Regions from separate parts of the Salipaludibacillus agaradhaerens genome, predicted to be linked through region 1. Evidence: predicted binding sites of a transcription regulator. Region 1 holds the regulator's gene; each other region holds the start of a gene.
The links. The regulator LexA, encoded in region 1, represses DNA repair genes until DNA is damaged. The targets are predictions, from matches to a motif close to CGAACATATGTTCG.
Positions count from the first base shown of each region.

Region 2: addB (helicase-exonuclease AddAB subunit AddB) is a predicted target of LexA. The motif match lies at 1,819-1,832, and genes of this name have one in related genera.
Region 3: BK581_RS05205 (ImmA/IrrE family metallo-endopeptidase) is a predicted target of LexA. The motif match lies at 1,685-1,698, and genes of this name have one in related genera.

Region 1 covers NZ_KV917378.1:349,917-354,562, forward strand. The annotation lists gene katX (catalase KatX) at 1-1,035, opposite strand, end outside; gene BK581_RS01690 (DNA polymerase IV) at 1,124-2,359, opposite strand; gene lexA (transcriptional repressor LexA) at 2,463-3,086, opposite strand; gene yneA (cell division suppressor protein YneA) at 3,288-3,614, shown strand; gene BK581_RS01705 (YneB family resolvase-like protein) at 3,611-4,264, shown strand; gene BK581_RS01710 (DUF896 domain-containing protein) at 4,337-4,582, shown strand.
Region 2 covers NZ_KV917378.1:515,460-520,105, reverse strand. The annotation lists gene addB (helicase-exonuclease AddAB subunit AddB) at 1-1,788, opposite strand, end outside; gene BK581_RS02455 (FUSC family protein) at 1,948-3,048, shown strand; gene BK581_RS02450 (FAD-dependent oxidoreductase) at 3,475-4,646, opposite strand, start outside.
Region 3 covers NZ_KV917378.1:1,078,569-1,083,214, reverse strand. The annotation lists gene BK581_RS05210 (metal ABC transporter solute-binding protein, Zn/Mn family) at 1-719, shown strand, start outside; gene BK581_RS05205 (ImmA/IrrE family metallo-endopeptidase) at 1,055-1,612, opposite strand; gene BK581_RS05200 (helix-turn-helix domain-containing protein) at 1,742-2,146, opposite strand; gene dapF (diaminopimelate epimerase) at 2,521-3,489, shown strand; gene BK581_RS05190 (winged helix-turn-helix transcriptional regulator) at 3,707-4,066, opposite strand; gene BK581_RS05185 (STAS domain-containing protein) at 4,186-4,646, shown strand, end outside.

The DNA of each region.
Region 1 (4,646 bases):
CAGTAGCTTGTCATCTGAAAAATCAAGTCCATCCACGAGCACGCCTGTACCAAAAGCGGCTTGTTCCACTTCTGCAAAATAGTCCTCTGGGTTTTTATTTAGTACCATCTTACCTACAGGCTGCCAAGGGACATCTTCTTTATACCAGAGCTTTGTTGGGTCAAGGGGGTCATAATCTAATTCGGGATGATCATCATCCGTTAAAATTTGCACGAAAAGCTCCCATTCAGGGTAATCACCTTCGTCAATCGCTTCATATAAATCTTGAGTCGCGTGGTTGAAATTTTTCGCTTGAATGTTTTCAGCTTCTTGCTGTGTCAAGTTTCTAATGCCTTGTTTCGGTTCCCAATGATATTTAACGAGAACGCCTTTCCCCTCTTTATTCACCCATTTATACGTATTGACGCCTGATCCTTGCATGTATCTATAATTAGCAGGAATTCCCCAAGGAGAAAAAAGAAATGTCACCATATGCGTGGCTTCTGGTGACTGTGAAACAAAATCAAAAATCCGTTCACCGTCTTGAAGGTTTGTAACTGGATCTGGTTTAAAGGCATGAACGAGATCTGGAAACTTTAGTGGATCTCTTATAAAGAAAATCTTCAAATTATTTCCGACTAAATCCCAATTACCATCTTCTGTGTAAAATTTTATGGCAAAACCTCTCGGATCACGTAAGGTTTCCGGGGAGTTGCCGCCATGTATAACGGAGGAAAAACGAACAAAAACAGGAGTACGTTTACCTTTTTCCTGAAATAACTTAGCTCTTGTATAGGTGGAGGCTGGTTCATCTCCTACAGTTCCATAAGCTTCAAAGTAGCCATGTGCTCCAGCACCTCTTGCGTGGACAACACGCTCTGGAATCCGCTCTCTGTCAAAGTGACTGATTTTTTCAAGAAAATCGTAATTTTCAAGGGTCGTGGGGCCACGATTACCCACAGTTCTCACATTTTGATTATCGGTGACAGGATGCCCTTGTCTGTTTGTCAGTGTATCATCATCGTGATGATTGGCTGCTTCGTTTTTATCTTTCACAAAAAAACCTCCTTATACTTGGTGGTAACACAGTGATATTTTTCCATATAAAAAAGGTCTTATACATTTTTTTAGTATGAGAAGTGACTCATTTATAATGTCCGCCTATTTTAGCTGCTCTGTCCTTAGCCTGACTAGAGGCCAATAAAGAGGAGGCGCGTACGAGGGACGTTTTACCATATTTAGTGAGGATCTTATCTGTCTCATAACCTAATTTTATCTGGTCAGGTCGTTTTTCTTTAAATAAGCTTAGTTGTATAGAGTCGTCACTGACTAAGTTTGTAAGTGACACATGCAAACGTCTAATGGGTTGCCCATCCCAAAAGGTTTCAAAAAGTTCACAGGCGAAACGATATGTTTCTAATGTAATATTTGTAGGGTCAGGGATCGTGATTTGCCGATGAAATCCTGTTTTGATGTGATAGGAAGAACCAGTCACTCCAAGAGTTATAGTCTGTCCCATGACGTGAGCGTGCCTCGCTCGGCGACATACTTCTTCACAAAGTTCTAACAATACAACTTTAATATCTGTTATCTCGTGATAATCACGAGGGAGGGTCATCCCGTTACCGATCCCTTTTTGTCCGTCAGTAGTCGACAGAGAGACTGGAGAATAGTCAATACCATGAGCATTCATCCAAAGAACTTGACCATGAATTCCCCACTCTTTTTTTATTTTAGCTACGTCTGTAAGCGCTAAGTCACCGATTGTACGGATGGCACGACGCTGTAAATGACGAACCATCTTACTGCCCGCACGAAAGAGTTTTTCGATTGGCAGGGGCCATAGAACGTTTTCGATCTCGTCTTTTTTTAAATGAAAAATGCCGTTCGGTTTATGTTTAGAAAAAGTGTCACATGCCATTTTTGCCAACACTTTATTTTCACCAATCCCGACTCTAGCAAAGACTCGTAGCTTTAAATAAATCTCATGTTGAATATGGCGAGCGATATCTTCAGGGGTACCAAAGAGTTTTTGAGAATAGGTCACATCCATGAATTGTTCATCGATGCTATATGGTTCTACAAGATCCGTTATACTTTTAAGGATATCTGTAATAGCTAGGGAATTATCAATATATTCTTGCATATGAGGAGGGACAGAGATGAGATTAGGGCATTTTTCTCGTGCTTCCCATAGTCGTTCACCGTTTTTAATTCCTGCCTGCTTAGCAAGGGGGCAGGCTGCTAAAATAACGCCAGAACGCCTTTCTGGATCCCCGGAGACGACGAGAGGCTGATTTAAATGATGATAATATTTCGCCTTTTCTACAGACGCAAAAAAAGATTGCATATCAACTAAAAAAATGACTTTTTTCATGATGTAATTCCTCCTTAAGCACTAGAATACAAAATGGAGGAGACAAAAACAAGAACATTTGTTCTTTTCCCATAAAAAAGAAACACGAGCATAGCCCGTGTATGAATTAGTGCAGTGTACGAAATACACCGATAACTTTTCCTAAAATATGCACATTGTTAAGAATAATAGGATCAAGAGTAGCATTTTCGGGCTGCAAACGAATATGGTTTTCTTCCTTGAAGAAACGTTTTACAGTGGCTTCCTCTTCCTCAGTCATGGCGACGACAATATCACCGTTATTCGCATAGCTTTGCTGCCTAACTACCACATAATCACCGTCAAAAATCCCAGCTTCTATCATAGAGTCTCCTGATATCTCCAAAATGAAAGAATGTTCATCTTGAACAAAGCTCGCAGGCATCGGTAAATATTCTTCAACATTTTCAATGGCGGTAATCGGCTGACCGGCTGTGACTTTCCCGATAACAGGAATATGAACGGAGAGGGTTTTTGAGACTGACCCAGTATTATCTTCTAAGCCGATCACTTCAATGGCACGGGGTTTAGTCGGATCACGTCGAATATACCCTTTTTTCTCAAGCCGTGAGAGATGCCCATGCACAGTAGAACTGGAGGCAAGTCCAACGGCCTCCCCAATTTCTCGCACAGAAGGTGGGTATCCTTTATCTTTTACTTCTGCTCTAATGAATTCGAGGATCGCTTGCTGACGTGGAGATAATTTTGACATGTAAAACACCTCTTTATATATATTTAAGCTTGTACTAATATCGGATTCGTGTGCATATACATAACCTGACCTTTCGATAACACAGGGATATTATACCATGAGAACACAAGTTGCGCAAACGAACGTTCTCTTTTTTTCTTGACACGAACATTCGTTCCGTTTATGATAAGGGAACAAACATTCTTATTCGAGGTGAGAGTTATGACATACTATCGATTCTTTAAGAAATATGTGGACGGATCTGTTGCTATTTTAATGTTATCTGCTCTTTTATTCTCATGGACATATTTTACGGAAGACGATGACGTACAGGGACGTGAGGAGCAATTTTTTATGACATCTAAATGGACTGTATCAGAAGGAGAGTCATTATGGATGATTGCTAGTTCCGCAGCGGAAGAGATGGAGATGACGATTGAAGAAGCATTAGTATGGATAAAAAATGAAAATGCATTAGACAATGAAGCGATATATCCAGGACAAAGCCTCGCGATCCCGGTGGAAATGAAAGGTGTTGCCTCAGAGTGAAAGGAATTATATACGCAAGAGTAAGTACTAATAAGGAAGCACAGACAACTTCTCTTATGAGACAAGTAGATGAGCTAAAGATGGCAGCGAAAGCGTGGGGAATTGACATTAAAGATATTGTTGAAGAACGGGCGAGCGGCTATGAAGCGGAACGAGATGGTATTCTCACTGTATTGGAGATCTTTAAAGAAGGAGCGGCTGATATTCTTCTCATTCAAGATGAAACACGGCTTGGGAGAGGGAATACCAAAATGGCACTTATTCATCAATTTAAAAAAATGAAGGTACCGATTTATTCAATTAAAGATGAAGGTGAATTAAGCTTGTCAGAAACAGACTCGATGATTTTAGACATCGTGTCTGTTGTGGAAGAATATCAACGCAAATTACATAACGCAAAAATTAAAAGAGGTATGAAAAAGGCTGTCGAAGCCGGCTATGCGCCTCAAAATAATTTGACACATTTAGGCCATGCCGCTGCGGGAAGAAAGCGAAAAAACGTGCCAATTGAAGAGATTGTTCGACTGAGAGAAACTGGTCTGACATTTCATGAAGTAGCAGCTATGCTTAGAGGATTCGGTTACGACATTTCGAAAGCGACCGCACACCGTCGTTATAAGGAATACGAGGCTCAGAGAAAACATTCATAATGAATATGAGTTGAAACATCCTCTATAGTTTAATAAGATAAATGAAACACTTACGACTTTGGAGGAATGAGAATGCTTAGTAAAGAAAAAATACAACGTATCAATGAGCTTGCACGGAAGGCGAAAAGTGACGGTTTAACGCTTAAAGAGCAGCAGGAACAGAAGGACCTTCGTCAGGAGTATTTAGGTAATGTACGCCAATCATTTAAAAACCAGTTAACGTCTGTGAAAGTAGTAGATAAAAAAGGAAATGACGTGACACCTGAAAAATTAAAAGAGGAGAAAAGAAAAAAAGGAAGTAATGGGCCCTTACATTAAATATTCTATGGGTGACGCTATATTCAAACGACCTACCCCATCGGAAAATCCGGTGAGGGATCTT
Region 2 (4,646 bases), 170 kb from region 1:
TCGAGACGTTTCCATATTAGCAATCATTACTTGGTCAAATGCTGGCGGAATAATCGTAAATTCCATCGCTTCAAAACCAGTCTCGAGCATTTTTATAAACAAGTCGAAAGGAACGTCTTCTTCCCCACTCATTTCCACCATTTGATCAAGAATACTTAAAAGTGTTCCCCATAGTTGATCATGTTCTCGAGCATCACGTAAATGATCTTCTGAAACAGCTATATGACGAAGCTGTTCGAGCTTGTCTGCCGCCTTTATATCTTCAAGTAAATTAAAAATAAGTCGACAATAATCTTCTACCGTACTCGCTTTTTTAAGACGCTCCTGAAATGAAAATACAGGACTTAATAAGTTATTTTTTAACTCGTTTAATTCCTTTTCAATAGTAACTTCATCATCAGATTTATCTAACTCGTATTCTGCGGTCGTAGCCATTTTCCTATATCTCCACACGTCACCACTATACCATTTTCTCCCTTGGATGCCGTATGCTAAGACATAGTTTTCTAACTGGTCAACTTTCTCTCGAACTGAAGAGTCTAATGGAAATAAAAACTCTGTTTTTAACATGCGGAAAACAGTCTCATATCGCCAATTTTTCTGAATGACTTCTAATGCAGAACGAATAAATTCAATTAGAGGATGATTAAGCACTGAGCGTTTTTGATCCATAAAAAAAGGAATTTTCTCATCCGAAAATACGGTCTCAAAATGATCTATATAATCAACTGGATTTCTAAGTAAAATGGCAATTTGTTTATACCGCCATCCATGATCACGCACTAACGATTTAATTTCTCTCGCTACCTTTTCCACTTCACCTCGTCGATTCACGGCACTTATGACTCTAATTCCTTCATGTGAGTAAGATGGGGTGACAGGACGCCGCCCGCCCTGTTCTTCTAGATGTTTTAATCCCGCTGCTTTAAATCGTTGACTCTCCTGAAAAAGGTGATGATGAATGGACGTTATATTAGCTTCGTCACATGCCAGAATAAGTTGTTGATACGTGTTAGCTGTTTCGTAAAATAAATCGAGCGGATGAAGAATCGTCTCCTTTTGTACAGGTTTATCAAGAGTCAAGGCGATATGTATATCACGACAGTGACTCACAAGCCCCTTTACAACCGCCAATTCAATCGGGGTAAAACTATGAAAGCCATCAATATAAATGGTTGCCTTTTCTAGTTGACGAGATTGCGGAATTTGTTCAGCTAAGATGTGTAAATAATCTTCGGCAGTTAAATATGTTGAGGAAAGCTCTTTTTCTACTTTATCTAACACGAGTTGAATGTCGTATAATTTATCATAAAGTGACCGTTCAAGTGATGATGAAGGCTCAGATTCACGCCATAGCTGTAATTGTTCATTCAACTTTGATCCATCAATTTCGTAACGTTTCAATTCAATCAGCATTTGCTCCATTTTGTCTATAAAACCTTGATTAGTTGTCGCCTTTTGAAATAGACGAAACTCGGTCTTATGTTGCTCAACAATTTTTCGTATTAACATATGAACACCGATTTTATCCATATGAATTTTGGCAGCGCCACCTACTTCTTGCAATACTCTTAGCGCCAGTCGAGAAAAGCTCAACACTTGCGTTCTAATCATGCCAACTCCTGAAGATGACACAAGATTTTTTTCAGCTTGAAATGTCATTTGTTCTGGCACTAAATAAATAATCGGTGCTCCCTTAGGATCACTCGTAGATGAAGTCAAAATTTGTTGTTGTATCTTTGTCGTTTTACCTGTTCCAGAGCGACCTAAATAGAAATGAATAGGCATATAACCACCTCGTTTTCGTCATCACTTATACAATCATACGTTCGTACTATTATATCAAAAATTTTAAGGAAACAAAGAAAGAAATGTACTGTTAATTTATGCTAGGATAAATAGTGTCATTAAAATTTAATGAGTTTAACCTTTTGGAGTGAGATCAGCATGTTACCTCTTAAACATTATACTAAATTTATTAAAAAGCCTGGTAGTCGTTTAATTAAAACAGCCATCGCTGTGTTTGTCACATCATTTATTTGTTTATTATTAGATCTTCCAGCCATATTCGCGGTCATTACTGCCATCGTTACAATTGAACCTTCTACACAAGATTCCATCAGAAAAGGAATGGAAAGATTTCCAGCTTCCGCAATTGGTGCTGCATTAGCTGCCATTTCTGTCTATTTCTTCGGGCAATCAGCTACTTCTTATACGTTAGCTGCGATATTGACTATTTTTTTGTGTGAAAAATTTAAACTTCGAGCAGGGACTCTCGTAGCTACTCTAACAGCAGTCGCTATGATTCCAGATCTCCATGATCATTTAATCTATTCTTTCTTTTCAAGACTTGGAACCACCTCTATCGGTTTAATCGTGTCTACGTCTGTCAATTTATTAATTTTACCTGCAAATTATTTAGACACAATTAAAAAGCGCAATCACCTTCATGTGGCAGAAATTAACCGTTTATTAAGTCGTTTATTAGATACTGCAACATCTCGCAATCAAACAGGAATGAGACATTTCGATCATTCCTCATACACATTACTTAAGCGTCATCTTGAAAAAACAGAGCAATTACTCGCATTTCAAAGGAAAGAACTTCGTTTTCACCGATTTAAAATGAAAAAGTTTCGCACGTTTATTAAAGAGAGGCGAACAACTGACTATTTACAGCGAATCTTACTTCATTTAGGTAATTTACATTATTTATCTCCGAGTGTGTCATCGACTTTAACTTATTATGAGCAAACGTTACTTAAACGGTCGCAAAAAGAATTCCATTATCTCATGACTCATATTGGTAAACCAATTATCCCTTCTTTTTTTGAGACAATCGATGAGCTCAACAATCATTTAAAATATGAATTTATTCATACAAAACCAACAACCATTACTGAAGGGGACCATCATCAATTGAGTGAAAAAATTATTATTTTTTATGAGTTGTTATCCATTCATGACGTCTTGGAAGATTTATATTATCACTTGTCTAGTGATCATTCAAACGGGGGTAATAAAGGGGCATTAATCACTAGCTCGTAACCTCTATTATAAAACGCCCCTTCTATCAGGACGCTACCAGCCCGGAGCTTTAAGGACAGTTATCTGTGGTAAACTCTTTAAACAATTATACGTTGTCTTATAGGAAAATGTCTTCTTCATAAAATTATACCTTTACTGTTAGATACTAGATAACCGTCGACATATGTCCTGTTCATATGGAGGTCGCATATTCGCTCTCATGGCAACAAGTAAAAATAAAAACTCTGATACCGCATACGCTTTTATGCGAAAGATCAGAGTTTTAATGATGAGCCTATTTTTATTCATTTTAAAGTCTGTTTATTTCCGCCGCTTATACCATTTATAAAGGGTCGTCATTCCTTTAGCAAGAAGTAACACCTTAGGAATTGATAGTCGTCGCAACATAGGGTCTCCCTCCTTATTGAAAAATAAAGACGACTTGTCCTATTTAGCTTTCCACGGATAATCGTCATGGGATGAATAAATGTTTTCCCGCTGTTTCTTTTTCAACCGTTTTAATGAATAAGCTTTAGCTAGTCCAAAAAAACGAAGGATATCTAAGCCATTGTATGGCCACCAGCCGATCCCGGAAATATTAAGCATATGTTTGTCATGTAAAACAGGATGACGTTCAAGGCGCTTTAGTGCAAACATCCGTCCTTGCTGGTACCACCGTGCAGGACACGTATATGCCATGGCAGACAAATGGCTTAAATGGGACATTCTATCAGCTCTTTTTTTACGTACTTTTTCATATAACTTTAAGTACTGTGGCTGCCTGGTCCTTTCTTTATACATCCATGTCAGTAGTTCTCCTAATATCGCCCCATCCTGTATCGCCATATTCATGCCTTCTCCAGCCATTGGGTGTACAGTGTGAGCAGCATCCCCAATAATTGCCGCGTTACCTTTCACATATTGCTGCGTCTTGTGACGAATTGGTATCATTAATTGAATATCCTTCCAACTTGTTATACTTTCCAGATACCCTGTTAATTCTGGTACAAAACGTTCAAATGGCTCGTAAAACGTGTGAAGACCTTCATCTTTCATGCGTTTATAGTCTCCAGGTTTAATAAGCATGACACTTCGAACTTTATTGTCTGGCAACGGAAATAATCCGATAAATTCTCGGTGTGTCGCATACATGCGTGCTTCTTTAAATACCTCAGGTCTCGGGAAAGTCACCGTTAGAAATTGGTGATTATAATGGGTCGTCACCCCATGCTCCTTCATCGCTTTACGCATGAGGGACACCCTACCTTCAGCGCCAACAAAAAAGGATGACGTGATACGTCTATAGCCACTCTTATAGTAGATGGTTGCTTCATTAAATTCATTGTTTTCCTCATTTACCTTTGAAAAATCTTGAAATCTTGCCGGGTTCCAATAAGTAAATGAGTGATATGTTTTAGCCTTAGACAGCAAAAGCTCTTTAAGCTTTTCATGAGGTATCATCCGTGCTGAAGGAAATGAACTGTATAGTCTGTGGTAGTGTAATGGAATATAAAGTTCGGTCCTGAGTGAGCCGTCTTTTCTTTCTTTCATCTCGTACGTATGGATTGTCGCAAGAGGCCAGCTATTTGCCACAATATCTTCTACTACACCCATTTCAG
Region 3 (4,646 bases), 730 kb from region 1:
TAGGGGAAGAACCTCATGAGTATGAACCGGTGCCTAATGATTTTCGGAATGTGAATGATGCAGATGTTTTCTATGTCAATGGACTAGGGCTTGAAGAGTGGTTGGAACGAGTTGTTGATAATGCCTCAGATACGGAAGTTGTCTCGTTATCTGATGGTGTTGAAGCCATTCCACTAGTAGGAGAGGATGAAGCTGATCCACACGCTTGGTTAAGTCCAAAAAACGCCCCTTATTACGTGGAAAATATTGTTGAGGACTTAATTGAAAGGGATCCAGAAGGGGAAGAAGAATATCGTGCTAATGCAGAGGCATTCCTCGCAGAAATAGAAGAGTTAGATGCTTGGATTGAAGAACAAGTTGACAATATTGATGAAGCTCATCGAACGATCGTGATTAGTGAGAATGCCTTTAAGTATTTTGGAGAAGACTATGGTTTTGCTACAGAAGGTATATGGGAAATCAACTCTCATGAAGAGGGAACATCTGGCCAAATAAATCGTGTTATAGATATTTTACGAGAAGAAGGTATCCCTGCTGTGTTTGTGGAGACAACTGTTGACAAACGATATATGGAAACTGTCTCAGAAAATTCGGATGTAGAAATTGCTGGCGAAGTGTACACAGACGCTGTAGGAACAGAAGGATCTGGCGCAGAAACTTATATAGAGATGATGAGGCATAATGCAGAAACGTTCGTGGATGGTTTAACGACAGAGTGAACCTAATAGATGTATATCAACAGAAGATAACCGTCTGTAAAACGCCCGTTCAAAAAAGGCCACATCTATTTAGGTAGGAGCTAACGGACGCTAATGTTCTGATGCACACTCAAAACTATCAATCAGTGAGAGAGTACGAAATTGAAGGTTCGTTTTATTATTTTCTATACATGCTATAAGCCAATTATGATGAAAAACGAGACAGAGAGTCTAAACTCCTGTCTCGTTTTATATTTATCCCCCTCTTAAGAGGCAGTAAAACCCCACTAATTGAAGCTTAGCTTTATAATAGATTTGGTGCCAGAAGTAACATGTTTCTCTTACGTATTTTTTAATTAGTCTTCATAGTAAGCTTGTTTATCGGTGATGAACTGTTCTTTTAAATGATGGGTATTTTTATAATCATAAGTGTCATTCAGGTGGGCTTGATATTCTTGTGCTTTATGAAGAACGAAAGCTAATTTTCTTTCAGCAAAAGAGGGAGGGACTTGAAAGGAATCACTTAATTCTTCTACAATGGTGATACTTTGAAAATCAAATTGTCGCATCATGTGCCATGGCATGGCTGCATAGAATTGAAAGTGATTTGCATCCCACTCTTGTAGCTCCGTAAATTCATTTGGCATGAACAGTTGTGAGCCAGCATGTCTTAATAAATGACCTAATTCATGAAAAAAATGTAACCGTTCTTCTTCCCTTGGAAGGCCCTGCTGTAGCATGATTGCCTTGTACCTACCGACACATTGAAAGTTAGACGGCTTATCGTGATATTTTATATAAATGTGCAACGCCTGGGCAATATCACTGGGAATGATCTCACGTGGTTGCTGAATATTTAACTTTTTATAAAAGGACATGACATATTCTTCTCTGTGTGTATGGATATATTTCATAACATCATCCTCATTAACCTCATTTCGTTATTTACATGATAACATATTTTAACTAGGTCCTTTACACAAATAAGAACATACGTTCTATTTGTGTGTAAAAAAAAAGAGAAGCTGCCTCTTTTTTAGGCGTCATTTTTTAGACTCTTGTTCCAGCTTCTCAGCTTTAGCTACTACCCAATCGAAATGGTCTTTTAATTCTTGAATTTGTTCACGGTTTAATTTTTTCATTTGATCAATGTCATAAAAACCCAGATCTATATCTTCCAATTGGTTATCAATCATATACTGTTTCAAATCTTCAAGGGGATCATAATTTTCAGTAGTAGGTATATGGGTACGCCCAAGAAGATAATCTGTTGATACATCGTAGTATTCTGCAAACTTAGCAATTATGTCAGGATCTGGGTTTGATTGGCCGCTCTCGTATCGAGAAAGTTGGAAATTTGTTAAGCCAAAGATAGTAGCAGCTTTTTTTTGAGTTAATTCATACTTCTCTCGCTGCAACCTTAATCGCTTACCGAGCACATTATCCATGGTTATTTCCTCCATCATCGTGTCCCTTATTTTATGTTAAGTGTATCATTTTTGCAAAAAAAGCTAAAGGGACGTTAGTTATAAAAGGCACTAACTATAAAGTGTTATTTCATATATATAACATTAAGCTTAAAGGAGATATGGAGCACCTCTAAAAATGGCTCATGACAGTATTCTGATGTATTAGTTTAATAAAACTGAATGATAAAAGTGGTTCATTTTAATAAAGTGAGACTACGGGGTTAAAATAGCATGTCCAAAATGATTTTTTTAGAGGGAGATTTACTTTTTTTTACGTACCAATGTAGCGTTTGGTATAATAAGAAAGAAACGAGTGAGGATAGAGTAGATAAAGAGAAATGGAGCGTTAAATAATGAATTTAGACATTTTGAAATGCCATGGTTCCGGAAATGATTTTATTATTATTGATGAGATGGCGCATGATTATGCGTTCTCTGAACGACAACGAATTATGATTTCTAAAGAATTAGCAGGTAAAGATCATCTCATTGGATCTGATGGGATTTTGTTCGTACAAAACAGTACATCTGCAGATGCTGCGATGCGAATGTTTAACACAGACGGTTCTGAGGCAGAAATGTGTGGAAATGGCTTAAGATGTGTAGCGCGTTATGTAGGAGAGAAGCTTGGGCGCAAGAGCATGATAATTGAAACAATGAAAGCAAATCTAGAAGTGAGAAAAGTGGAAGAGATATTTCCTAATAATCCTACATATGAAGTAGCGATAGAACCAGTATCATTAAAGCCCAAAACGATCCCACTAATATCAGACGATACGGATCATATAAACAAACCGATTAAAGGGTTGCCTGAACATTTAACTTTTACGGCTTTAAGTGTACCCAATCCACACATTGTGACACTTGTAGGCGATGTGGATGAGAAAGAAGTTGAGGCTGTCGGAAAGGAAGCGAATAACCTAAAGAATATTCTTCCAAACGGTGTCAATGTTAGTTTTCTAAAAAAGGTAGGCGACTCTAAAATTTTCGTGCAAACATATGAGCGTGGTGTTGGCTTAACGAATGCTTGTGGTACCGCTATGTCTGCTTCAAGCCTTGTATCGTGTTTGCTCGGACTAAATACATTTAATGAAAAGATTCTCGTATTAAATCGCGGTGGTATGGTCCAATGCCTTGTTCAGAAAGGTGATGAAGGTCAGTTCTATATTAAATTACGTGGCAATGCTACGTATGAGTATTCAGCTACAGTGAATTTTGATTTCACAGATCCTGAAAGCTCAGAGATGAGTGACATAACTCATTACGAAGACGAAACGGCTAACTATGCCGCTCTTGCAAAGGCAGCAAAGAATTTGATTTAAATATTATAAAAAACTTGCCTCTTCTACAAGGAAGGGCAAGTTTTTTACTTGAATAGATGTTATAAATCATGATGTCGGTATTTCAGCACGACATAACATTATGACACTCAATTACTTTCATTAATGTTTTTTGTCCTAGCCATTTGTTTAAGGTCTCAAAAACCACTCTGAACAGTCTCTACTATTACTAACTCTGTAAGGAGTGACACCTGACATTTTATGACTCTTCTTTCACGAGAATATCGTCATCAATATATTTTTTGTTTTTTAAGTCCAGGTGTTTTTCACCCCAATCCATCATATCTTTCAGAAGCTGTTCCAACTCTTTACCGTATTCAGTTAGCGTGTATTCTACTCTCGGGGGGATGTCATCATATTTTGTTCTCGTAATCAAACCATCTCTTTCTAAGTCTTTTAATTGTTTAATGAGTGTTTGATGATTGACCTTAGGCAACCTGGCTTTAATCTCGCTGAAACGTAAAGTTTTGTCAACTAAGACGAGAAGGATTGCAGCCTTCCATTTTCCGCAAACAATGTCTAGTGTTGCTTTAATAGCTTTAATTTGTTTTATTTTCATAATGTTATCCTCCAGGTATATTTTAATATACGTCTTACAAATGACTAGATTATATGACACACTATAAACTAAGGCAGTGATTACCATTTAATCGACACAGGGGGGAGACAAACTAGTTTATGGACAAATACGAGCAAGAAATGCTGCAATCCGTTGCTGATTACTTGACGAAGCATGAAACGGCTTTAATCTATCAAATGATGACTGAAGAAAACTTGCTTCAACATCAAAATAAAGAACAGCTTAGACTGGTTTTTACTCGTTTTATTTATCGCTTTAAGCGCTGCTTAACACAGCCTATGAAACGACAAAAGCATGAAGAAGTCGTTGTGTTGTTAGTGGAAGAACTAGAAAAGAGTGTCTATCCCACAGTCGTTATTGACGGCATCTATAGTATGGCAAAAATAATAAGATTGAGCTTACAAATAGAACTAATAGAAAATAGTCGTTTAACTACGTATGATTTACTACATATCCATGAACGATTAAATAGTGAAATTAACGATGCTGTGAAAGAAGTATTTGATGCCTATGCGTGTATATCTCCTTCAACCGAAAATAAATACATAACCAGGCTAAA